Regions from separate parts of the Paenibacillus sp. FSL H8-0034 genome, predicted to be linked through region 1. Evidence: riboswitches for the same ligand, from Rfam matches in the RefSeq annotation. Region 1 holds a riboswitch; each other region holds the start of a gene.

Region 1 (7,789 bases):
TATTCCCTTTGTTAGTAGAGCCGCGGCTTGAGCCTGGTCCGTATGCACGGTACCCAGACTCATAAGAAGCAGCGCGATCCCCACAACAAATGCTTTCACTCGCTTCATTCGTTGTTTATCTCCCTTCGCTTTGGCAAAAGGGGTTATATGCTTAATTCGCAATAAATTCCTGAACCCACTCGCCATTATAATAAGACACACCAATTTTTGTATAATTAGGATTCATAATATTTTGTCGATGTCCTTCGCTGTTCATCCATGAAGTCATGACTTCCTGCGGAGTCTTTTGACCCATAGCAATGTTTTCACCGGCATACGTATACTTGATGCCATACGTGTTCATCATATCAAATGGAGAACCGTAGGTAGGCGAATTATGATCAAAATAATGATTATTGTACATATCCTTCGCTTTATCCAGTGCCATAGCCGATAATGCACTGTCACTAGTCAGCGGATTCAGACCTGCCTTCGCGCGTTCCTGATTCACCAAATCGACTACTTGACTGGCAAAGGTGGATTCAGTTGTCCCTTGCTGAACTGTTGAGTCTGTACCTGAACCTGTTTCCACACCTGTTCCAGTCCCTGTATTTGCAGCTGCACCATTACCTGTATCTACGTTAGTACCTGTATCTACATTTGTATCTGTATCTACGTTTGTATCTGCGCCAGTTCCTGAACCGAAGTCCGTTCCGAAGCCTAATCCTTGACCTGTGCCTATGCCAGGAAGATTCAATACCATACCAGGCCAAATGTTATTGCCATTGGTAATCTGTGGATTGGCTTTAAGCAGATCACTTAAATTAATCCCTTGCTGCTTGGCAACCACCGTCATCGTATCGTTACCTGTAGTTACTGTGCATGGAGCAGCTGAAGCAGCTGTGGCTCCAACCACCGTACCCAGAGCGAGTAAACCAGTTAATACAGATTTCTTCAAAATCATTTCGAACATCCTCTCTTTTTTGCGGCCTATGAGGTTAGCTGACGGGTTCGGATCAAAGAGTAAGGACCCGGCCATGAATATGGCTTCACCCCAAATAATAGGTTCCCCCATGCCTCTATAAGAAGCTTCGGCCTGAATGGTGTCTCTTAAAAAAACAATATGCTCAGCTTGGAAACTAGCTGTCTTTTTAAGAGAGTTTCATCTTAACATGGGAAAACCCGAAGTACACTGATCAAAGTTTTCCAATCTATTGGGGTCGAATGCTATCATTCGTCTGTCCTTTTCGTATGTGCAAAATTAAGCATGAAGGACAAACGATCATACATACGATAAAAGATGTAAGTAGGGATGTAGATTTCTAACCTGACATTTCAGGAGGATGATATGAAAAATTCTGAATCGTTCGTCCCCTTAAAACCATATCTTCATACCAAGGTGTTGGTGATCGGCTGCGGTCCTTTTTTGATATCTTTGGCTGACACGTTGCTTGAATCAGGATGGCTCCGTTTCCACATACTAATTACGGAATCCGTACCTACCGATCGTGAACAGCTGAAGGAATTGGTCGAGCATGCTCGTTTAACAGATCCTATGGCCGTAATAGAAGAACTTTGTCTGGATCGCAGCGGGAGAACTGAATGGCACGAGACAGTCGCGCCCTTTCATTCAATTTTGTACGTCTCGCAGGAAGCTCATATCGAGGAGCTTCGGAACTTGAATGCGGTTTGCAAAGTACAGCAGAAGCTGCTGCTGCCGGCTTTCTGTATACAGCAAATAGGACTGGTCGGGCCGCTCGTCCATCCGGACATGGAGGGCTGCTGGGAGTCTGCGTGGCGTCGGCTCCACCAAGCTGCTCTTGGCAGCACCCATCTCTCGTCCGACTTCTCGTCCACGGCAGGAACCATGCTGGCGAACGTCATGGTATTTGCGTGGCTCAAAGCGTTATCGGAAGCGGCTGAATCTGCAGCGCAACAGGCTTTCTTTGTACTTAATCTAAATACGCTGGAAGGCGATTGGCATTCATTTGTACCCCATCCGCTCGTGACCGGACTCCTTACGGCCCCTGATCGTACAGCCTATGTACAAGAATTTGAAATTCCCGATGCGCTGATTAAAGAGGAAAGAGAGCCTTATGGGTGGTTTTCCTATTTCAGCAGACTAACGTCATCCACAGCAGGAATCTTCCATACTTGGGAGGAAGGGGATTTGGGGCAGCTGCCGTTGGCACAGTGCCGTGTTCAGGCTGCTGATCCTCTCTCGGAAGGACCAGCCAAGCTGCTACCCGATGTAATTCGCTCAGGTCTGACTCATGAAGAGGCACGACGGGATGCAGGACTAGCCGGAATTGAAGCATATGTAACGCAATTGTCTACTTTATTCACTTCAGAACTGCCTCCATTCCCGTATGCTCATGGAAATGGGGCTGCAATTCAACCGTTTATCGGTATTGGAGCAGGTGAAACAGTCGCAGAAGGAGTGTGCCGCGGGCTGCTAATTTGCTTGACTGACACATTGACCAAATCGTTGATCAACCGGAAACCTTTTATCCGTCAAGTGCTGCCAGATAACGTCGAGGACGAACGCTGTAAATACTATTTGCAGTCATTGACGCTTATACAGGGGGCGCCAACGATCGGTCTTGGTATGGAATTGTACGGCTTTCCTGTTGTATGGGTCGGTATAAACGGCCTTTGGTATGGTCATGTAGGCTTGAATACGACATTGGCCTTAAGAAGCGTGCTGCAGCAAGCTCTGCGGTTCGCAGCAAACACACAACTGATACTTCCGCCGTCAGTACTCGTTGCAGCCTCTGTGATACTGGAAACAAAAGAACCCTCCCATCTGATCATTCCTTCCACACAAGAGAGTACATCATCTGAAATCTTGGCTGCGGCCTTGCAAATCCTGAAGCGGGACAGCAAGCGACTGCATGTGATGGATATGGCCAATGAGCCTTTTTTGAAAGAAGGGCTTGTAGGGGTTTGGGGCGTTCTTGTGAGAGAGGAGGATTCCCGATGAAATCTGTCATCGCGATTGTCGGAGAGGGAAAGCTTGCGGACCTCGTGTACCGGAGATTGTCTCATTCCTATTCAATCGCCCTACTGAATGATTTCAAGGAGAGTGTACCGGAAGCGGCACAATTGGTTATTGTTCTGCAGGATGAAGCCAGTTCCTTCTTGGTTAACGAAATTGAACAATTGTTGCAGCCGACAGGCATCCCCTGGATCCATGTCTGTGTTCTTGGTGATGAAGGTGTGATCGGACCCTTAGTACGACCCGGCTCACCGGGATGCTCGTTATGTGCGGACACGCGTTATCAGATGGCAGGACGCAATTTGGAAATGTCCGAGCAGCAGCTGAGAAGATTGGTATACGGAGACGAGCTTGATGAATCGGGCATTTCGCTCGCTGGCTTGCTGCACATATCCTGTCTAATTGAAGCAGAAGCACAGAGAATACTCCAGAGTAAGCTGGCTCTCACGGAAGGGCGCATCTATCTCGTTAACTTAATAACTTTGAAAAGCTCCCTACACCCTTTTTTACCTGACCCCCTATGTACCATGTGCGGTCAATTACCCGATGATACTGCTACGATAGCCCAGATTAAGCTCCAGCCAAGTCTTAAGAGCAGTCCCGCTAGCTTTCGCTGTCGTTCGGTTAACGAACTGAAGGATGTATTGATCAAAGATTATTTTGATTCCCGAACCGGACTTTTTAATGTATATCAGCCAGATCTTGCTTCATCCTTTGCTGCTGTCCATGCCAACCTTCTCTTGTTTGCAGGAGACGAGGTGACAGCAGGCCGCACTCATTCCTATGTGACCAGCACGCTGACCGCGATATTGGAAGGATTGGAGCGATATTGCAGTCAGGCACCGCGCGGTAAACGAACCGTAATTCGTGACACCTATCACAATCTCGCAGAGCAAGCGCTCAATCCGCTTGATGTAGGTGTGTATACAGATGAGCAGTATGCGCAGGAGGATTTTCCATTCCAACCGTTTCATCCGAACCATCCCATCGATTGGGTCTGGAGCTATTCGTTTATGCAGGAACGTTCGATTCTCGTTCCGGAGCTGCTGGCGTATTATAGTGTGACTTATGGTGAAGGCTATGTGAATGAAGCCTCCAACGGATGTGCGCTTGGCAGCAGTCTGGAAGAAGCGATTTTGTATGGAATTTTGGAGGTTGTAGAACGTGATTCATTCCTGATGACCTGGTACGCACAGCTTCCAGTGCCCCGTCTTGATCCTTATTCCACTGATAGCAAGGAATTGCGCTTAATGGTCGACCGTTTGCGAGCGGTAGCAGGGTACGAGGTTCAGTTGTTCAACATTACGACGGAGAACGGAATTCCATCTGTGTGGGCATTGGCGAAGAACACCAGGCCAACGGGAGCGAATCTCGTTTGTGCAGCTGGTGCTCATCTGGATCCGATAAGAGCCGCGATAAGCGCTATCCATGAACTCGCCGGCATGATCGGATCGCTTAGCACGAAGCTGGAAGCCAACCGCGAAACCTACCTGCATATGCTCGAAGATTCCTCCCAGGTTCGCCAAATGGAGGACCACTCCTTATTATACAGCCTGCCGCAGGCGGAATCGCGCCTGAGATTTTTGCTCGATAACCATCAGCCCTTGCAAACGTTCGCTGAAGCGTTTAAGCAGGTAACGATCCCACACACAGATTTGACAGAGGATTTAAAGGGCATTCTTATGGTGTTCAAAAAATTGAAGCTGGATATTATTGTCGTCAATCAGACAACACCCGAAACATTACGCAACGATTTGCATGGTGTGAAAGTGATCATTCCGGGCATGCTGCCGATGACATTCGGACATAACCTTACCCGCTTATCAGGACTGGAGAGACTACTGCGTATACCGGCAGAACTTGGATATGTGGAGCAGCCTCTTACATTGGAGCAGCTTAATCCATATCCACATCCATTTCCATAAATTTACAAATGCTTCTACAAGAAAAAGCCGCTCATCTTTTGATGCGGCTTATTAACTATTTATGTGATTAATTTGTATTTATTTCTTACCTGCGTGCTCGGACATCGGCAAATCTGTCGGGGAATACACGCCGATATTGTTCGTTCCTGCCTTAAAGGCCCAATATAACTCGGTAACCCCTACACCTACAGCGAATATGAACAGCACGAGTACAACTGAATACGTAATCTCCATCATATAATTGTCCCGAACATGCTGAACCTTGTCTTTCCAGCCCAGCTCACGAAAAACAACCGGCTGCAGCGGCGCGTACCCGATTAAAAAACGGTACGCTTCATTTATTTTAGCAAAAATAGGTTCCCCAGGGGATGGCTGCTCATCTGCATCCAGGTATTTATACCTCTTCATCAGAAAAAAATATCGGTCCTCAATTTCCTTCTCAATTGCGTCCTCGGTAAGGCCAAGTACCGCGCATGCCTGTCTGCGATCCTGCATAATTTTCCCTCCTTTTGATTTAAAGGTTCTGCAATCAGAAGGGAAATTATGCAAGGGAATATGTAAAAATTTACTGTATAGAAAAAATCACCTGCATGCTTCATGTCAGGTGATCCTCTACATAAATCTGATTAACGATACCAAGGGGTTACCGTGATATTATCAATATGAACACGGGGCGGGAGATTAACCAAATACACAACAAGGCTCGCGATATCGTCGGTCTTTAGCATCGTGGATCGCTCTTCCTGTGTGATCGGCTCGGTTTTATGATTCCAGATCGTACTGTCCACGGCTCCGGGGCTAATGGAGGTCACTCTGACACCGGTACGTCTATTTTCTTCGATGATCGTTTCGGTTAAAGCCCGTGCGCCATATTTGGATGCCACATACAGCCCATTCCCGGAGCCGCTTCGAAATGATGCCGTTGATAAAATATTAATAACGTATCCCAAATCCTGTGACTTCATCACTGGGATGACTTCACGACACATCAGGTACGTACCTGTTAAATTAATATCGATCATCCGGTTCCATTCTGTAACATCCGTATCCTGAAGATTCTGTTTCTCACGCATACTGATCCCGGCCGAATTAATGAGGATATCGATACGTCCATAGGTCGATATGACCTGCTGAACGGCATGGTGTACCTCCGCTTCGCTCCTCACATCCGCTTGAATTCCGGTCACCTGATCCCGATACTGGGGGTCAACTGAATCCAGAGCCAACTTCAAATTATTGGCATCCCGGGAGACCACAGCAACAAAAACCCCTTCGCGCAGCAGTGCGTGCATAATAGCCAGCCCTATTCCTTGACTCCCACCCGTAACCAAAGCTACTTTATCGTGAAACATAGACGTTTCTCCTTTGCTTCATCCTTATTCACAGTACAGCCTGAACCGAGCTTCTGAGCAGCTCAATCATCCTATCGTGAAGCAGACCCTCTTTGTTATGCGCCGGAGTTATGCAGCAAACCTTGCCTTGACCTGACGTATGCTGCCAGCCCGCAATCGAGCTGCCATCGATGGATTCCGATCTCAGAAAAACGCTCGTATTGGCTTCATCACAGCTAACGAAGTAGTGCTCATCCATAATTTCGAATGAAATTTCCTTCGAGTTCCCTTGAGAGTTGTCTGAAGGAAGCGTACCGTGATATTGAACCATTTGATTTTTGGACGGATGGGAAATAAAATAACCGCGCAGCATGTTCACAAATGCCGAATCAGGCGGATAAGAGGCTAAACCCGAATGCCAGTTGAGGAAGCCTCCTCCCTCTTCCACATAACGGACAATAGCTGCCGATATGGGCTCCGTTAACCACTGCTGGACGATTTCATCCTTCGGATTAACCCTGTCTTCCTTGAAGAGAATCACTGCGGCAGGTTTTGTCTGCAGCCGCTCCGTCAATTCCTCAGCCGATATGTACTCCAATGTATAGGAGCCGCTGTCCGTAAGAGGCTTGATTGCCAGGTTCAGAGCTTCCCTGATCGGTTCCTCAGCATGATAGTAATCTCCAACGATTGCATAAATAAGCTTCATTTACTGCTTCCCTCCATCCTTGCCACATGATAAATGTTAGATCGGCATCGGTTCGCCTTTAAAATTAATGAAATAGTGTTCAGGAGCAATCTCCTTTTTCATTTCTACAATATCGAGTATGCCCATAGCGCTTTCCAACGGATCTCCAGGAGCCTTCTCTCCGCCCATATCTGTTTTGATCCAGCCCGGATGCAGCGCATACACGCGGATCTCTTTGGCTTTCACATACTTCTTCAGCTGCTTGGAGAACATATTGATCGCGGCTTTGGAGAGCGCATACGGATAATCTCCACCATAGGCATTGGACAAGCTTCCCGCTTCCGAGGATATGTTCAGGATGATCCGTTGGCCTCCGTCCGGCATCAAGGGCAGCAAATGTTTGACTACCCGCATCGGCCCATACAAATTGACCTCGAAGCTTTGTGCAACATCCTCCAGCGAAAGGGTTTCAAGTGTTCCCCCTCTGCCGAGCAGGATTGCAGCGCTGTTGATGATTGCATCAACAGCTTGATTGTCCGCTCGCAGCGTTTCTGCTAACCGGGCAACCGTATCTTCACGGCTGACATCCAGCTCTACAGCCTTGATTTGGCCGGGATAACGGTTGATCAGCTCAAGCAGCTGACCATCAGGATTGGCAGCGCGAATACCAGCGATAACATTGTGGCCCCGCTCCGCTGCAATCGTCGATAGATGAAAGCCGAGACCGCGGTTTGCACCAGTAATTAGAATATTCATGCTGGTTCACCGCCTGCCTGCGGCATAACAGGTGTATTCAGAGGTTTGCCCAGCTCCTGCAGACCCAGGGTTACTCCCAGCTTGCTGATTGTATCAAAATAGCTGTATCGACCGC
Region 2 (7,789 bases), 1.9 Mb from region 1:
TCCTAAATCAGTAGCCAACGCAATTGCTGTTGATGCCAAAATAATGAGTGGATGCGCCAGAATCGCAATAGCAATCAGCTTGATTTCGCGTGCTTCTATTTTCCGACCGAGAAACTCCGGTGTTCTACCGACCATTAACCCCGCGAGAAATACCGCCAATATCGCATACATCAGCATATTAACGAGCCCGACGCCCTTACCGCCAAACACACAGTTCAGCATCATGAGAGCCATTGGCGTGATGCCGCCAAGCGGTGTCAGTGTATCGTGCATCGTATTGACACTGCCAGTTGTCGCCGCTGTCGTTACCGTAGCGAACAGTGCCGATTGCGGAATGCCAAAGCGGACCTCTTTACCTTCCATACTGCCCTGTGCGGCATCGATGCCCAATCTGTTCATGACAGGATTACCGCTTGACTCCGCAGCATAAATAAGGGACAGAAACATAATAAATAAGATCATCATCGAGGAAAAAATAACCCAACCCTGCTTGCGGTTTTTGGCAAACAAGCCGTACGTGTAAGGAAGCGCAGCAGATAAAACCCACATCGATAAAATTTCAATCACATTGGTCAGCGGATTCGGATTCTCAAACGGATGGGCCGAGTTCACTCCAAAAAATCCGCCGCCATTCGTACCGATATGCTTGATCGATTCCAGTGCCGCCACCGGTCCGATAGCAATTTGCTGCTCAGTACCCTCCAGCGTCGTTGCGGTTATTGTAGGCTGCAGCGTCAGAGGAACCTGAAGAGCCACAAGAAGTAGAGTCACTACAAAAGCAAACGGGAAAAATACACGAATATGCGCTTTTACAAAATCCTCAAAAAAGTTGCCTATCGTTTCCCCTTTACTCGTAATCCCTCTGACAAAGGCAATGGCTACGGAAAACCCGGTCGCTGCCGAGGTGAACATCATCATCATAATGACAGCCATCTGCGAAAAATAAGACAAGCCCGACTCCCCGCTGTAATGCTGCAGATTCGTGTTGGTCATAAAGCTGATGACCGTATTGAAGGTCAACGTTTCTTCCATGTTGTCAATCCCGTTCGGATTGAGCGGCAAATACTTTTGCATTCTCAAAATCATATAGCTTATGGCCACGAGCACGATATTCGTCACAATAAAACTGAGCGCGTAGGTTTTCCAGGTCATACCCTTTCGTTCCTTTAAACCGATCATTGCAAAAATCGGTTTTTCGATAAACCCAAACCACTTGTCAGTCCGATTCGCTTCATTAGAAAATACGTTATAGAGATAGGTACCTACTGGTTTTACCAACAGCACCAAAATGACAATCACGACGGCAATTTGCAAAATGCCCATTTGTTTGTTTCCTCCTCAGAGTTTTCGTAAGAAAACTTTCTTCGTAAGCATGTGCTGAGTTTTGCTTTAGCAAAACTGACTTCGTAAAGATTGGTGAAAAAGTCCGCTGCACGGTCAGATCATTCTTCCGAACGCTTCGCTTCTCCAGAACGATTCCGCCCATTCCGATTCCGCTAATAATTCACCGGACTACTCGTTTATTAAAATTTCTCGGGATTAACCAAGGCATAGGCCAGATAAATAAAAATAAATATTGTAAAAATAATGACAACGATCATAAACGCTCGCCTCCTGATTCTTCAGTAATACGCCCGCACCACAACAAAAATCCACTGAACAGCGCGTAAGCAATGGCTAGCATCAGTACCATATATAGATCCAACATGGTTACCCCTCCTAAGAGCTTCCGAAAAGAAGCTGGCACTTATTTCACACGTGTTTGAATTAAAAAGGAAACATCCTCGCTCGTCGTATGAATCACATAGGCAGCCCCGAGTCCTTTGTAGACCAGACGCGGATTACTCGTATGGGTGATGACATAAATAGGCTTGGAGGTCCATCTGCGGCACATTTGAATATAACGGCAGCACAGATTTAGGCTTCGCTCAAAAATAAACACTTTCCCTATGGTAAAGTCTGGAAGAGTCCAATTGATTTGTTCTGTGGTATCTACCATTACAATATTTTTCACACCAATATTGACCAGTCTTTGCTTTTCTCCCTGGTTGTTGGCAATAGCTGCAAAACGCAAGCCCTGCTTTAGCAATTGAAGGATGAAGCCTTCTCCTGTTTTATTGGGTGCCGAAACCAAAATGACTTCCTGTTGTTCCATTTCAATCTTCCTCCTATGAATGTCAAAAAGGAGACAACAAAAAGAAGCCTGCGAAAAGAGCGGAACTCTTCTCGTGGCTTCTGAAAACACAGTTATACAAACCGTGTCTTACGCACGACAATTGTTGCCTCTCCCTATACGCTTACGAGGTTAGCTGTCGGATTCGGGCTAGAGAGTAGCCCTACCCCAAGGCATCGAAGATGCCAAGAAGGATTCACCCCATGAAGCTCGTGTACCTGACTACGAATTAACGAATCAGGGATTACGCGCTTCTTTGGTTCCCCCGTTCCTTTTAAATTCAAGGACTCAGCGATAAAGTGCATGATTCATTTTCAATTACAGACAATCCCTACAAATCTACATTTCCTATATACCTCATGGTCGTTGAACACGATCACAAGCTTCATCATCCTCTCTCATAAAAACGACGCTCTCGCCCCTATGAACCGGTTCATAGGGCTGAAAAAGTTCAGCCGTTACTTGGAAAACTTTGTTGGAATCATGAGATGTATCATACGCCAGCCGCTTAACACTGTAAATAAATACCGCACGGCATACAAAGCTATAATTGACTTGCATGGTATCCAAATCCTTCTCATGCTCTCGATATCTGCATCCATCTCTCGATATCTCCGTTTTACGAAGGAAAATTCAAATACCCAGCATGAGCTAGCATAGATATAGATAATAAAGGGAAATCAGGTTTGATTCCGCTTTCATCGACCTTTTAAGCAAAAAAGGCGTAATTATGATGCGGATTGGAGTTTTACATTATTTAACGGCCAGCGTATGATACATTTCATTAACTTCACAACTCCATATCATCCATTATCAATGCTTAATTCCCATAAGATATGTGTTCAAAAAAGCGACTTTTTGAACGACCACTTCAGGGAAACGGGGGACCCAGTATAAGCTATCTAGGATAGATAGCTTATAGGGGTGAATCCTCTTGGCATCTTCGATGCCCGGGGGTAGGGCACTCTCAAGCCCGAATCCGGTAGCTAACCTCGTAAGCGAATTGAGAGAGAAGCACACTCGTATCTCCCTGACCTTATTTATTCATGCAAAGGAAGCCCGAGAGTAGAGTTTCTCTGCTCTCGGGCTTCCTTTGGTTTGTCCAAATTCAAAAAATGTAGAGGAGTGCATGCATCATGCTAAAGCTCGCCGACCCATTGACCGTACCCATTGAATTTTCCTTGTACCCTACAAAATCGGCTCCATGGAAATTTATCAATTTGATTGTCTTCTATTGAAAGGCCGAATCCCGCAAATCACTTCCGATGGCTCCTGCGGATTATTGAAAATATCCAGCCGCGGATGGAATAGTTGGGCAGAATGGAATCTCCCCTGCTGCAGCAATAAATTAAAGATCACGGTCTGCTTAATTCAGTCAGTAGACGTTTGGCATCTCCATTTTCCGTTTTGAATATTTCGTATACTTTTAAAGTCAGCGGCGTGTCAAATTGTTCAGAATTGCCGGTAAAAGCAATATTGTTCTCGCCTGTAACCAGACGTTCCTGCCCAATCAACGATTTCACAGAGGTGCCCACGAGCCGTCCCAATGAATCATGCAGTTCAAATTGAAGCTGCGGGAAGCTTTCATCTACCTGGGTCTCTTTGATGCGTTCAATATCGAAGAAAAACTTGCCTTTGTACGTATATTGAAGAGTCGCAGAATTGAACAAATAGGAAATATCCCAACGGTCAATCGCTACATCAAATGGGTATATACTGAATTTGTCTTCCTTGTCCGATGGCTGTAAATTTACACTGTAGGCAGCAATCGTTGATTTGTACGGCGCTTGTGCCGTTGTATCCTGAAGCTTTAAGGCAAGTCCTGTGCCTGTCTCAGTAGCTGGTACCACATACGTGTAATTGATGGTCGTTCCTGTGTTGGGCAGGACAGAAGTTGCCGCCAGAACTTGACGTCTGCCACTGTATTGGTAACCTCCACTGCCGATCAGTTCCGTTTGAAACATGGGGATAGCGAGCGGTCGCGCACTTTGGTTATACAAACGGAATTTAGCCGTTACTTGCTTGCTGCCTTCATCCAGGTTGTCATTCATATGAAGCTCAACCAATGACACCTGCAAATCCGGATGGATAAGTTCACTTCGCGCATCAAATTTCATGGAGGTGCCTAATGCATAAGCTTCATAATTTTGTGGAGCCGCATCGCCTGGGAGCAATATATTCAGTCTGCCCACTTGATAACTAACCACGTTGGAAGCTCCTGATGTGAAGCTTTCAGCAGTCAACAGATTCAAGCTCAACAGCTCAGTATCCTGATCGGTTGGAATTGCGTAATGCATATACTTTTCTTCTTTGGCATCCAATTGAATCGTATCTTTCTCTAATCGGCTGCCTGTGAACACCTTTTTATCGTTTTTCCCATCTATGGAAAAATCGGGTATGGCTTCTCGTTGACTCGACGGGTTATAAGCCAGCAATTGAACGACATATACATTACCCGTCTTGGTAGATTCCTTATGGATATCTACGGGAGTGTATTCGATTGGGGAATCCAATGCAGGAATCCGGAAAGCGTCAGACCACTTGCGGATCGCAGCAGAATCGGTCATGGACGTATCTACACCATTCCATGGCTGTATCGTGATCGGAACTGAAGCCATGAGAGTTTCTTTCTTGGGATATACATAATAATCAACATCTATCCAATTAACTTCGCTTATGCTTATTTTCTCAGCACGATCCAGTACGACCATGTAACTAATATCGGTTGTGGTCTGGGGCTGAATGATTCTTGGATTCGCTGTGCTTGGCTGCAGCGTATAGGTTATCCCTTTGCTGGTGCGTACACGAAACTCATAATCCGGAACCTTGGTGATCGAGGTGCTTGTATTTTCCATTTTGATCACAATGCCGATCCGGGTGCCTCCGAGAATTTCCTCTGACAGAACACTTTTCAGCTGTACATTCAATACATCTGTCAATGGATATACGGCAGCGATCGGTTGGACGGGTTGTGCAGGACTGATTGTTTCTATGCTCGTTGTTACGGGTACCTCAGCAAAAGCAGGACTCATGAAGCCGGTGATCGATGCCGATAACACGGCTGATGCTACGATGACGGTTAACCTTCTATTCATTCGTTTCGTTCTCCTCCTGTGACAAGCATGGTTTATTGAGCTAGCTGTACTTTTTCTTTATCCTTCAGTTGATTCTGCCCGGAGGTTACCAACGGTTCACCTTCCTTGATACCGCTTATGACCTCTTGATACGTATCACTTAAACGACCCAGTGTGACCTTACGCTTCTCTACGGTATCTCCTGCCATAACGAATACGAAGCTCTCTCCGCTTTCACGAACAATACTTAAGGTCGGCACGGTGACTACGATTTGATCCTGATCTTCTGTCAGCAGAACCTGAGCCTTCATTCCCGGCTTGAACTTGCGATCCTGATTGGGCAATTCAAGTTCCAATGAGTAGGCTTTGGATTGGGTGCTGACAACATCAGCCAGATAGCTCACTTTGGCCTTATATTTTTCAGTTGAACCGGATATGTAAAAGGATAGCTCTTGCTTCCCGCGGACTAGCGCAGCCGCCTCTTCGGTAAGCTCAGCTTTGATCTTGATAGGGTCCAGCTGCTGAATCTGTGCAGCACGGAAGCCTGCTGGAAGCGTCATGCCAACTTCAACCGGCAAATCTGTCAGTACTCCGCTAACGCTTGCTCTCACTTCCATATGCTCCAAGGTCCGATCGGCCTCTCGGATTGACACATCCGATATGAGTAAGCCCTGTTCCAGCTGTGATAAGGAATTGGTCGTTTCCAGCGTTTTTTGTTTCTGTAGACTGCTCTGCAAATCAAGCTTGAGATTGTTTAACTGGGTCTCTACCTGCTCCAGCTGGAATTTCGTTGATAGCCCCAAATCAAAGTCGTTGCGCATTTTATTATAATTCTTATCAGTTTCCTTAATTGCCGCTTCCAGCTTCACGATGCCGTTCTGTAAATCCTGCTTGCTGTTAGCCAAATCCTCCCGCGCCTTCACCAGCTGCTCTTTCGTTGAGGATATCGTCACGGTCGCTTTTTCTTTGGATATCAGCACATCGGTTGGATCAAGTCTAAAAATCACTTCACCTTTTTCGACGTTATCTCCACGCTTCTTCAATATCTCCTTAACATCGCCGCCAACCTTGACTGACACATCGAGCTGTATGGAGGAGGCGATATCAGCCACCTGCTCCAAAGGCTCACTTATTTTTTGCTTTGCTACTTTACTTACCTTAACCTGCTTGAGCTGTACTTCAGTAGCCTGTGCCGGTTGGGCTTTGGGCGTTTCCGAGCAGCCTGCAAGCATGACCGCTCCAACTATCATTAATCCCATAGCTTTTACACCTGTATGAACTGGATTGACCCTAAATGGTTTCATTGGAATGTTGCTCCTTTTCGATATATATCTGTCAGCTACTCGACCTACATGCTTTCTACTGTCGGGGTTTTGGCGATTCGGTTTTCTTTCCTGTTCATAAACCGCGAGATTCCGACATTCATTTTATCGATAAGTTCGTAAATCACGGGTACAACAATCAAGGTCAATACGGTCGAAGTAATCAAACCGCCGATAACAACAACTGCCAAGCCTTTGGAAATCAGTGATCCATCCGATACACCCAGCGCCAATGGCAGCAAGGTCATCACTGTAGCACCCGCGGTCATAATAATCGGACGAAGTCTTGTTAAGCCCGCTCTAACCAAAGCATCACGAACCGATAATCCATCAGCGCGAAGCTGCTGTACCCGGTCGATCAGTACGATGGCGTTGGTAACAACAACCCCGATCAACATCAAAAATCCAATCAGTGACGTAATATTGATCGACTCGCCTGAAATCAGCAACGCGATAAATCCGCCGATCGCAGCCATCGGTACCGAAAAGAGAATAACAAACGGCGCACTCGCATTCCCAAAAGCAATAACCATGACGAGATAAACGAGACAAATCGCAGCGCCCATGGCAACCGCCATTTGGCCAAAGCTTTCCTGAATATCGTCATTCACCCCTTGTGCCGTTGTACGTACACTTCCAGGGAGTTCTACTGTTTTCAAAGCTTCTGTAACTTTGGTGCTTACGCCACCTTTATCTTTACTCTCGATTTTGGCTGTGATTTTCACGTATTGCTCTTGCATTTCCCGAGTGATGGCAGCCGGTGCATCTACCTGTTTGATTTTGGCTACATCGTTAAGAGCGACGACCGCACCGGTTGAGGTAGTCAGCTGGATGCGTCCCAGCTTTTCCATCGAATTTTTGAAATCGTCATCTACCATGACCTTGGTTTCAAAGGTTACATTGTCGAATTTGATATCGCCCAGTGGTGCCTCTGCTAGCCACAATCGAACTGTGTCTGTAAGCTGCGCCGAGGATAAACCATACACACGCGCCTTATTTTGGTCAACACTGACAACGACCTGCGTCTTCTTTTCACTCAGACTGTCTTTAATCGTAGTCAGCTCCGGGAATTCCCGCATCTTCGCTTTGACCAGCTCGGCTCCGGCAATCAGTTGATTCAGATCTTCACCTTTCAGCAGATAGGCAAAATCATCTCCAGAGCCCATGCTTGGCGCTAGCAGCGCGCCTTCAATTTCCGATCCTTGAGGGGTCATCTCTAT
Region 3 (7,789 bases), 5.8 Mb from region 1:
ACTTACCAGACAGCATACCCATACCCAATATAAATATTAATAAGAACAACACATGGTAAACCAGCTCACTGACCTCGTTATTCAACTCAACACACTCCGAATCTGACTCCAGCAATCAACATGTTTCTATAAACGATTATTTCACTTCATTCTCAAACGATTCGATCTGCGAATTCGTGCCTATGATCACCATGATATCCCGTTCTTCCAATAAATCATTAGCCGTAGGCGCGATAATAACGCCTTCCTTCTTATTAATAGCAACAACACTACAGCCATACTTAACTCGTAAATTCAGATCCTTCAGCGTTCGCCCCGACATTCGTTTCGGTACTGACAGCTCAGCTATCGTATAATCCCTGGACAGCTCGATAAAATCCAATAGATTCGGAGATACTAGTTGATGCGCTACACGTATTCCCATATCGCGCTCCGGGAATATGACACGATCAACGCCGATTTTGTTCAGCACCTTGCCGTGCAGCTCGGATAACGCTTTGGTAACAACTAACGGCACCCCTATATCCTTAAGCAAAATAGCCGTTAATATACTCGATTGAATATCGCTTCCAATCGCCACGATCACACAATCAAAGTTACGTATACCCAGTGAGCGCAGCACCTCCTCATCTGTGGAGTCAGCGACGACGACATGGGTTAACACCTCGCTCATTTCATCAACCGCTTCTTCGTCCTGATCAATGCCAAGAACCTCATGACCTAACTTGGTCAGCTCTCTGGCCAAGCTTGACCCGAATCTCCCCAATCCAATTACTGCATACTGCGTGCGCTTCATCCTGCTTTTCCCCTATCCGATTGTAATTTTCCCCTCAGGGTATCTGTATAATTCTTTTTCAGTTTTGGGTCCGAGTGCATAGGCCAAGGTTATTGGCCCCAAACGGCCAGCAAACATCGTCAGTGAAATCAATATTTTACCAACCATCGTCAAATCCGTCGTTAATCCCATCGTCAGCCCTACCGTGCCAAAAGCCGAGGTAACTTCAAAGAGTATCATCAGAAATGGATGACTCTCTGTGGTGGATAATATCATGGCCACGAAAATCACAAGAAATAGTGCAATCATCGTTAACGTAATCGCCTTTAGAATACGATCCTTACCCAAGCGGTAATGGAACAATACAATGTCCTCCTTGCCGCGAATCATCGCCACAATAGCACCGATCAGCGTCATGAAGGTCGTGGTCTTGATCCCTCCGCCTGTCGAGCCTGGAGAAGCACCTATAAACATCAGAATAATCATAAAAAATTGGGAAGCCTGGCGCATAGCTCCGATATCGACCGTATTGGCCCCTGCTGTCCGCGGCGTTACCGATTGAAAGAACGAGGCCCATATTTTCCCTGACCAGTCCAGTGATCCTAATGTTTTGGCGTTGCTGAATTCAAAAGCATACATCACCACAGCTCCTGTGAGGATCAACACGCCCGTTGTACTTAACACTACCTTGGAGTGCAGCGACAACCGTTTTATTTTTCTATATTCGAGCAGATCCGACATGACGATAAAACCAATACCGCCCAACACAATAAGTCCCATTGAAACGATGTTGATAACCGGGTCGGCCGCATACGAGGTCAGACTGCTGAATGGGCCGCTCACCGAGCCGAACAAATCGAACCCTGCATTATTAAAAAATGAAACCGCATGCCAGATTCCGAAATAAATACCTTTGGCTGGACCAAGATCTATGGACCAGCGGATGGAAAAAATGATCGCAGCTATCAGCTCTATCGTAAGCGAGTAGCGAATTACTTTACGAATCAGGCGCACAATGCCTTCCATACTCCCTTGGTTCATCGCTTCCTGAAGAATGAGGCGTTCCTTCAAAGAAATTCGTTTCTTCAATGCAAAGGCAAATAAGGTCGCCATCGTCATAAAGCCGAGTCCGCCAATCTGAATCAACGTGACAATAACGATTTGACCAAACACGGAGAAGTACGTACCTGTATCCACAACAACAAGCCCAGTCACACAAGTGGCAGATGTCGCTGTAAACAAGGCATTAATAAAAGATAATCGGTCCCCCGTCGCCGATGAGACTGGAAGCGTAAGCACCAGTGCTCCAATCAAAATAATCGCGGCAAAACCCAATACCAAAATTTGCGGAGGTGTTAATTGGATTTTTTTCAACGTTACTTTCATTTCTCACCTCACAAATATTTGAAAAAGAACAAAAAAAAGACATCGGAAACCCAATGTCAACTAAACAGGTTCCTGCCATAAAGCCTACGAGGTTAGCTGACGGATTCGGGTTTACAGGTACCCTATCAATTCCACTCTCATGAATGGAATCGAATTCACCCCTTACTACTACAAATGGTTCCCCCGTTTTCGGAAAGAAATTCGGCTTCTGTATTCAATTGATATGAATTATAAGGCTATTCTTCCATAAGTACAAAGTCGTAATAACTCGAAAAGCAGGGATATTCCGATTCTTATTATAGCTGGCAGGCATCAAACTGAGGATTCGCTTTGGTTTTCAACGTTTATCCCCGTTATGCTTGGTAATGCATTGGATTTGATCAGACATGTATGCTAAGTTTATGGAATACAATAATCAAGCCTTCCCATTTCTTCATTCCAAGGAGACTACTATGATCAATCGTTCATTGGATAGACCGCTGCAGTTGCTGGCAGTTGTTGGTATTATCCTTTATTTTACCGTCATTCTCATATCCTCGTATTTGTCTGGACCTCCTTCATCCAATGAAGAGGCGGATGGACTACCGACGATTACCCAGCAGGCGGCCGCTGACACAGCAGTCATTTTTGCCAGGCAGCATTTCGCATTATCAGACGATCATACAACGAGCACGTTATACCAAACTCATTCCGAACGAAGCGGGTACTTGCAAAAGGAGCACTTATTCCATTCTTATACGGAGCGATATTCCCAGCTTCCGCTGGACTACTACGAGGTTGAAATTAATGACCTTGCCAGCTCTAAAACTTATTACATCGATATCAATTACTCGAATCAGAAGGTGCTCGGCTGGAAGACGTATGAGTCGCCATCGTCCAGAGCAGATACGGTATCTGCGCCAGGAGTGGACCCTCAGCTGTTGGCCGAGCAGACGATCAAGGAACAGGGCTACTCGCCAACCAATTTCACCTTGCTGGATTCCCATCCCCAACGGGACAAGAAAAATAATTCCCCCTCCTTAACGGGGCGTGTGCTTGTTTATGAGAGCAGGACTGATCTGATCGGGCAGGCAAAGCTACAGCTTACACTTCTCGTTTCCAAGGGTCAGGTCGTTTCCTTCCAGCCTGACTTCAAGATCCCGGCTGCTTTTGAGGAATGGAAGGAGAAGCAAAATAGCAGCGCCTCCCTGATGACCAACATCAGTATGGGTGTATCGTTAATTATGGCGGCTACAGCTCTGTTCATCATCATACGCTATCGGCGTCAAATCACATTTCGTCGCGGCCTGTGGCTGACCTTGATTTTTCTCATTATTTATATTGGAAACAACTTCAACATGCTGCCGGCTTTCCGAACCTCACATACGGCGGGTCCATCCCAGTTCGAAGCGCTCTTTTACTTGTGGCTTCTCAATATTAATATTGCGATGATGGCTGTTAGCGTCTACCTCTCCGTCCTTGCCGGCAGACAGATGTGGTCCCGTTACAGCTGGAATCCGCTGCCGGAATGGCAGGATCCCGCTTTTGGGGGCCAGGTATGGGTGGCCATGACTCGCGGCTACCTGCTCTGTTTCTTTATTCTCGGCGTCCAGCAAGTGCTGTTCTTTATAGCGGAGCATGCTTTTGACGTATGGTCGGTGAATGATGCAGCAGATTCCGTGCTGAACATGACGTTCCCTGCACTGTTTCCGCTCATGGCCTGGGCAGCGGCTATCTCCGAAGAAACCGTATACCGATTGTTCGGCATTGCCTTCTTTCTGAAAATTGTCCGCATTCGGTTTCTGGCTGTACTGCTCCCGAGCATCATCTGGGCGATGAGCCATACCCAATATCCGATTTATCCGGTCTATACCCGACTTGTTGAGGTCACGATTATCGGTGTCATTTTTGGATATGCCTTTCTTAAATACGGGTTTATGACGGTACTGTTTGCCCACGCCTCGATGGATAGTATTTTGATGGGGCTTTCCTTGTATGGTCTCGGGGATTGGATGCATATCGTGGTCGGCAGCTTTTATCTGATATTCCCCGGTCTTGTCGGCTGGCTGCTGTATCGGCTGCATGGCAACAAAAAAAGACGGGCACTAGCTATGCCTCGTCTTGATTCTGATTAAGCGATTGTAATATTTGTGTGGCCAGCTTTTCCCCGATACCCAGAAGCCGGAAATCTTCAATGCTGGCTTCTTTTATTTTTTTCATCGAGCCAAAATGCTTCAGCATCGCCTTACGCCGTTTCTCGCCAATTCCCGGAATCGAATCCAGCTGGGAGACGATCATCGATTTGGCACGCGTTTCGCGGTGGAACGTAATAGCGAAGCGATGGACCTCGTCCTGAATACGCTGGAGCAGGTAAAACTCCTGACTGTCACGCGGCAGCGGAACGATTTCTGCAGGGTCCCCCATAATCAGCTGTGCGGTTTTGTGACGGTCATCCTTGGCGAGTCCACAAACCGGAATATAAAGACCCAGTTCATTTTCCAGCACATCGATAGCCGCGGAAATTTGCCCTTTTCCTCCATCGATAACGACCAGATCCGGTAGTGGCAAGCCTTCCTTCAAAACACGCTCATAACGGCGTCTTATGACCTCACGCATCGTACCGTAATCATCAGGACCTATGACTGTGCGGATTTTGTACTTACGGTATTCCTTGCGATCCGGCTTGCCATCCGTAAATACAACCATTGCCGAAACCGGGTCAGAGCCTTGAATATTCGAGTTATCGAATGCCTCAATACGGCGAATGACGCCTGTTCCAAGCCAATCTCCGAGATTCTCGACAGCCATTACGGTACGCTGCTCATCGCGGGCAATTAACCGGAACTTCTCATCCAGACTAACACGGGCATTATCACCAGCCATCGCAACCATATTTTTCTTCGAGCCTCTGCGTGGATAATGCACCTTTACCTTGAGCCAGCTCTCCAGCGCTTCCTTGACATCCTTCTTGGCAACCTCGATTTCGGGTCCTGCCTCCGTTTCGTCGGTCTCCGGTTGTTCAGAGCTCGACTCCACACTTAGATCAGACTGAGAGCTGGTAGTCTCAGCTGGTTCCGTCTTAGCCGTCACCGCAGCCGCAGGCAGCACCGTTACAGCCTCCAGCGGCAAAAATATTTCCTTCGGAAGTGCCGGATTCTCACTGTAGTACTGCGTAATAAAGGTTACAAAATCATCATACTCATCACCATAATAAGGAAACATCGAAGCATGCCGTTCAATCAGCTTGCCCTGACGCATATATAATATTTGGACGCACATCCAGCCTTTGTCTACCGCATAGCCAAAAATGTCGCGGTCCATCGCATCTGTCGTCGTAATATTTTGCTTTTGCATGACCTGATCAATATGAAGCACATGATCACGCAGTTCCTTGGCCCGTTCAAAGTTCAGCTCCTCGGACGCTTCCTGCATCTTGCGCGTCAAATCCTTCTTGATCTCATCATGACCGCCATTTAGAAAACGCGAAATTTCCTGTACCATCTGCTCGTACGTTTCTTGATCCACCTCGTACTCACAGGGAGCTATGCATTGACCCAGATGATAGTACAGACAAACCCGGTCAGGCAGCTTTTTGCATTTGCGCAGCGGATACAGGCGATCCAGCAGTTTCTTCGTCTGTTGCGCCGCGAACGCATTCGGATACGGGCCAAAATATTTTCCTTTATCCTTCAGCACACGGCGAGTAACCTCCAGCCGCGGATGGGTTTCATGCGTGATTTTAATATAGGGAAAGGACTTGTCGTCCTTCAATAGTACATTATAACGAGGATGATGCTTCTTGATCAGGTTGCATTCCAGAATTAACGCCTCGACATTACTGGCCGTGACGATATATTCAAAGTCGGCAATTTCATTAACAAGCGCATAGGTTTTGGCATTATGACTTCCGGTAAAATACGAACGTACCCGATTGCGCAGCACCTTCGCTTTGCCGATATAGATGATCGTGCCTTCCTTGTTTTTCATCAGATAGCAGCCTGGCTTTTCTGGCAGCAGCGCCAGCTTACTGCGAATTTGCTCTGCCCTCTGCTTACGTTCCTGCTCCTCTTCATGTGTAGACATCACATTTCCACTCCTTTAAGCACAAAAAAAGCTCTTTTCCAGCATAGCAGAAAAAGAGCTTTTACTCCATGAGTTTTGCGTAGCAAAACTGACTCCGTAAGCATTCGCTTTGAGTTTTGCGTAGCACAACCCACTTGGCACATTACTGGTGCTTCGATACTACGTTCTTCAAAGCATCCTTCGATTGAAAGCCTACCACTTTATCAACAGGTTGGCCGTCTTTGAAAACGATAAGAGTCGGGATGCTCATTACGCCAAAACGGGAAGCTGATTCCGGATTGTCATCCACATTAACCTTAGCAATTTTCAAACTTCCAAGCTCTTTATCCAGCTCTTCCAAAACAGGAGCGATCATTTTGCAAGGTCCACACCATGGAGCCCAAAAATCAACCAAAACCGTACCAGATCCTTCAACTTCATTCTGAAAGGATTGATCTGTAACATTTACGATAGCCATAAAAAGTTCTCCTTTATCCGATAAAATAGGTTGTCAACATGTAAAGTATACCACAATAGACCCTATTTTCAACCGCAAACCCGCTTGGCTAACTGTTTCCAGTGCATTCCGCCTTCATCTTGTCACAATCAATAAATGTGGTGTGCAATTTTCACTTCCCCATGCTTTACATTTATCTGTGAAGTTGGGTATACTGAATATAATTCTTCAACCATCGGTTTTACTCAATCCAAGGAGGAATTATGGCTATGAACGATGTAAATCACCCCGAGCTTCATATTAACGAAGAGCCGAGTAATGATTTTCTGGACACGGCGATTGGTTTCGGTGCATTTTTCGCCTTTTTGCTGCTCATGGGCGTTGCCGCAACAGTTATTACGCTGCTAATGAAGTAGGCATCGAGCTTGTTTCAAGCCGATGCTACGTCAGTAAAGTCTGTTCCTTACGGGAACAGGCTTTTTTTGTTTCGATACCAACGGAAAAAGCCCGCTCTCCTACAGAGACGGACTTTGACTGTGCCTATTATTGCAGTTTACTTGCCGCGCTTATTGTAGCCGTTCACCATAATGACCTCAACAAAAGGACGAATTCGGTCCATAATTCTTCTTCCTTTGAACTCTTCATCGCCATCCTTGCTGGTGAAGCTAAAATGCTGCTCCAATGCATCCAAATCATGATTTGACGTGAAAAAGGTTGGCTTGCGGTTCATTCGGTAATTCAGTATTGCACCCATCACATGATCGCGCAGCCACGGGTTCAAATTCTCCGCTCCCATATCGTCGAATACGAGCAAATCCGTATCCTTGAGCGCATCAATGGTTTCCTTCAGCTTCTGCGGATCCTGGAACATCGCCTTTAAATCTTCGGCAAAATCGGGCATGTACACAATGGCACCGGAATAGCCGCTCTTCGCCAGCTCGTGAAGCAGATAACACATCAGGAACGTTTTGCCGGTGCCGAGGCTTCCAGCCAAATAGAGACCCGAGCTTTGCAAGCCTTCATCACGGGTTTTCATAATGTAACGAATAAGACTATCCACAGCTTCCTCACGCGCAGGATCCTTATCGAAAATTTCCATCGACGAGTAGCCCTGTGACAGTGCCCGCTCA

What was found. A riboswitch is a leader RNA that binds a small molecule or an ion and turns the genes downstream of it on or off. The one in region 1 is predicted to bind cyclic di-AMP.
Region 2: another riboswitch for cyclic di-AMP. It lies ahead of NST47_RS26120 (hypothetical protein); the one in region 1 lies ahead of NST47_RS34295 (CAP domain-containing protein).
Region 3: another riboswitch for cyclic di-AMP. It lies ahead of NST47_RS08640 (TrkH family potassium uptake protein); the one in region 1 lies ahead of NST47_RS34295 (CAP domain-containing protein).

What each region holds. Positions count from the first base shown of each region.
Region 1 is NZ_JBBOBS010000001.1:7,677,340-7,685,128, forward strand. Features, by position in the region: gene NST47_RS34290 (cell wall hydrolase) at 1-108, opposite strand, end outside; gene NST47_RS34295 (CAP domain-containing protein) at 152-943, opposite strand; cyclic di-AMP (ydaO/yuaA leader) riboswitch at 951-1,086, opposite strand; gene NST47_RS34300 (bacteriocin maturation protein) at 1,328-2,962, shown strand; gene NST47_RS34305 (TOMM precursor leader peptide-binding protein) at 2,959-4,902, shown strand; gene NST47_RS34310 (J domain-containing protein) at 4,981-5,397, opposite strand; gene NST47_RS34315 (SDR family oxidoreductase) at 5,529-6,254, opposite strand; gene NST47_RS34320 (ThuA domain-containing protein) at 6,283-6,939, opposite strand; gene NST47_RS34325 (SDR family oxidoreductase) at 6,976-7,674, opposite strand; gene NST47_RS34330 (VOC family protein) at 7,671-7,789, opposite strand, start outside.
Region 2 is NZ_JBBOBS010000001.1:5,775,627-5,783,415, forward strand. Features, by position in the region: gene kdpA (potassium-transporting ATPase subunit KdpA) at 1-1,323, opposite strand, end outside; gene NST47_RS37220 (potassium-transporting ATPase subunit F) at 1,524-1,601, opposite strand; gene NST47_RS26120 (hypothetical protein) at 1,748-2,155, opposite strand; cyclic di-AMP (ydaO/yuaA leader) riboswitch at 2,279-2,477, opposite strand; cyclic di-AMP (ydaO/yuaA leader) riboswitch at 3,027-3,190, shown strand; gene NST47_RS26125 (hypothetical protein) at 3,529-5,268, opposite strand; gene NST47_RS26130 (efflux RND transporter periplasmic adaptor subunit) at 5,301-6,551, opposite strand; gene NST47_RS26135 (efflux RND transporter permease subunit) at 6,596-7,789, opposite strand, start outside.
Region 3 is NZ_JBBOBS010000001.1:1,879,672-1,887,460, reverse strand. Features, by position in the region: gene NST47_RS08650 (cation:proton antiporter) at 1-22, opposite strand, end outside; gene NST47_RS08645 (potassium channel family protein) at 137-796, opposite strand; gene NST47_RS08640 (TrkH family potassium uptake protein) at 809-2,161, opposite strand; cyclic di-AMP (ydaO/yuaA leader) riboswitch at 2,228-2,378, opposite strand; gene NST47_RS08635 (CPBP family intramembrane glutamic endopeptidase) at 2,614-4,275, shown strand; gene uvrC (excinuclease ABC subunit UvrC) at 4,250-6,223, opposite strand; gene trxA (thioredoxin) at 6,366-6,680, opposite strand; gene NST47_RS08620 (YqzM family protein) at 6,929-7,075, shown strand; gene dnaI (primosomal protein DnaI) at 7,213-7,789, opposite strand, start outside.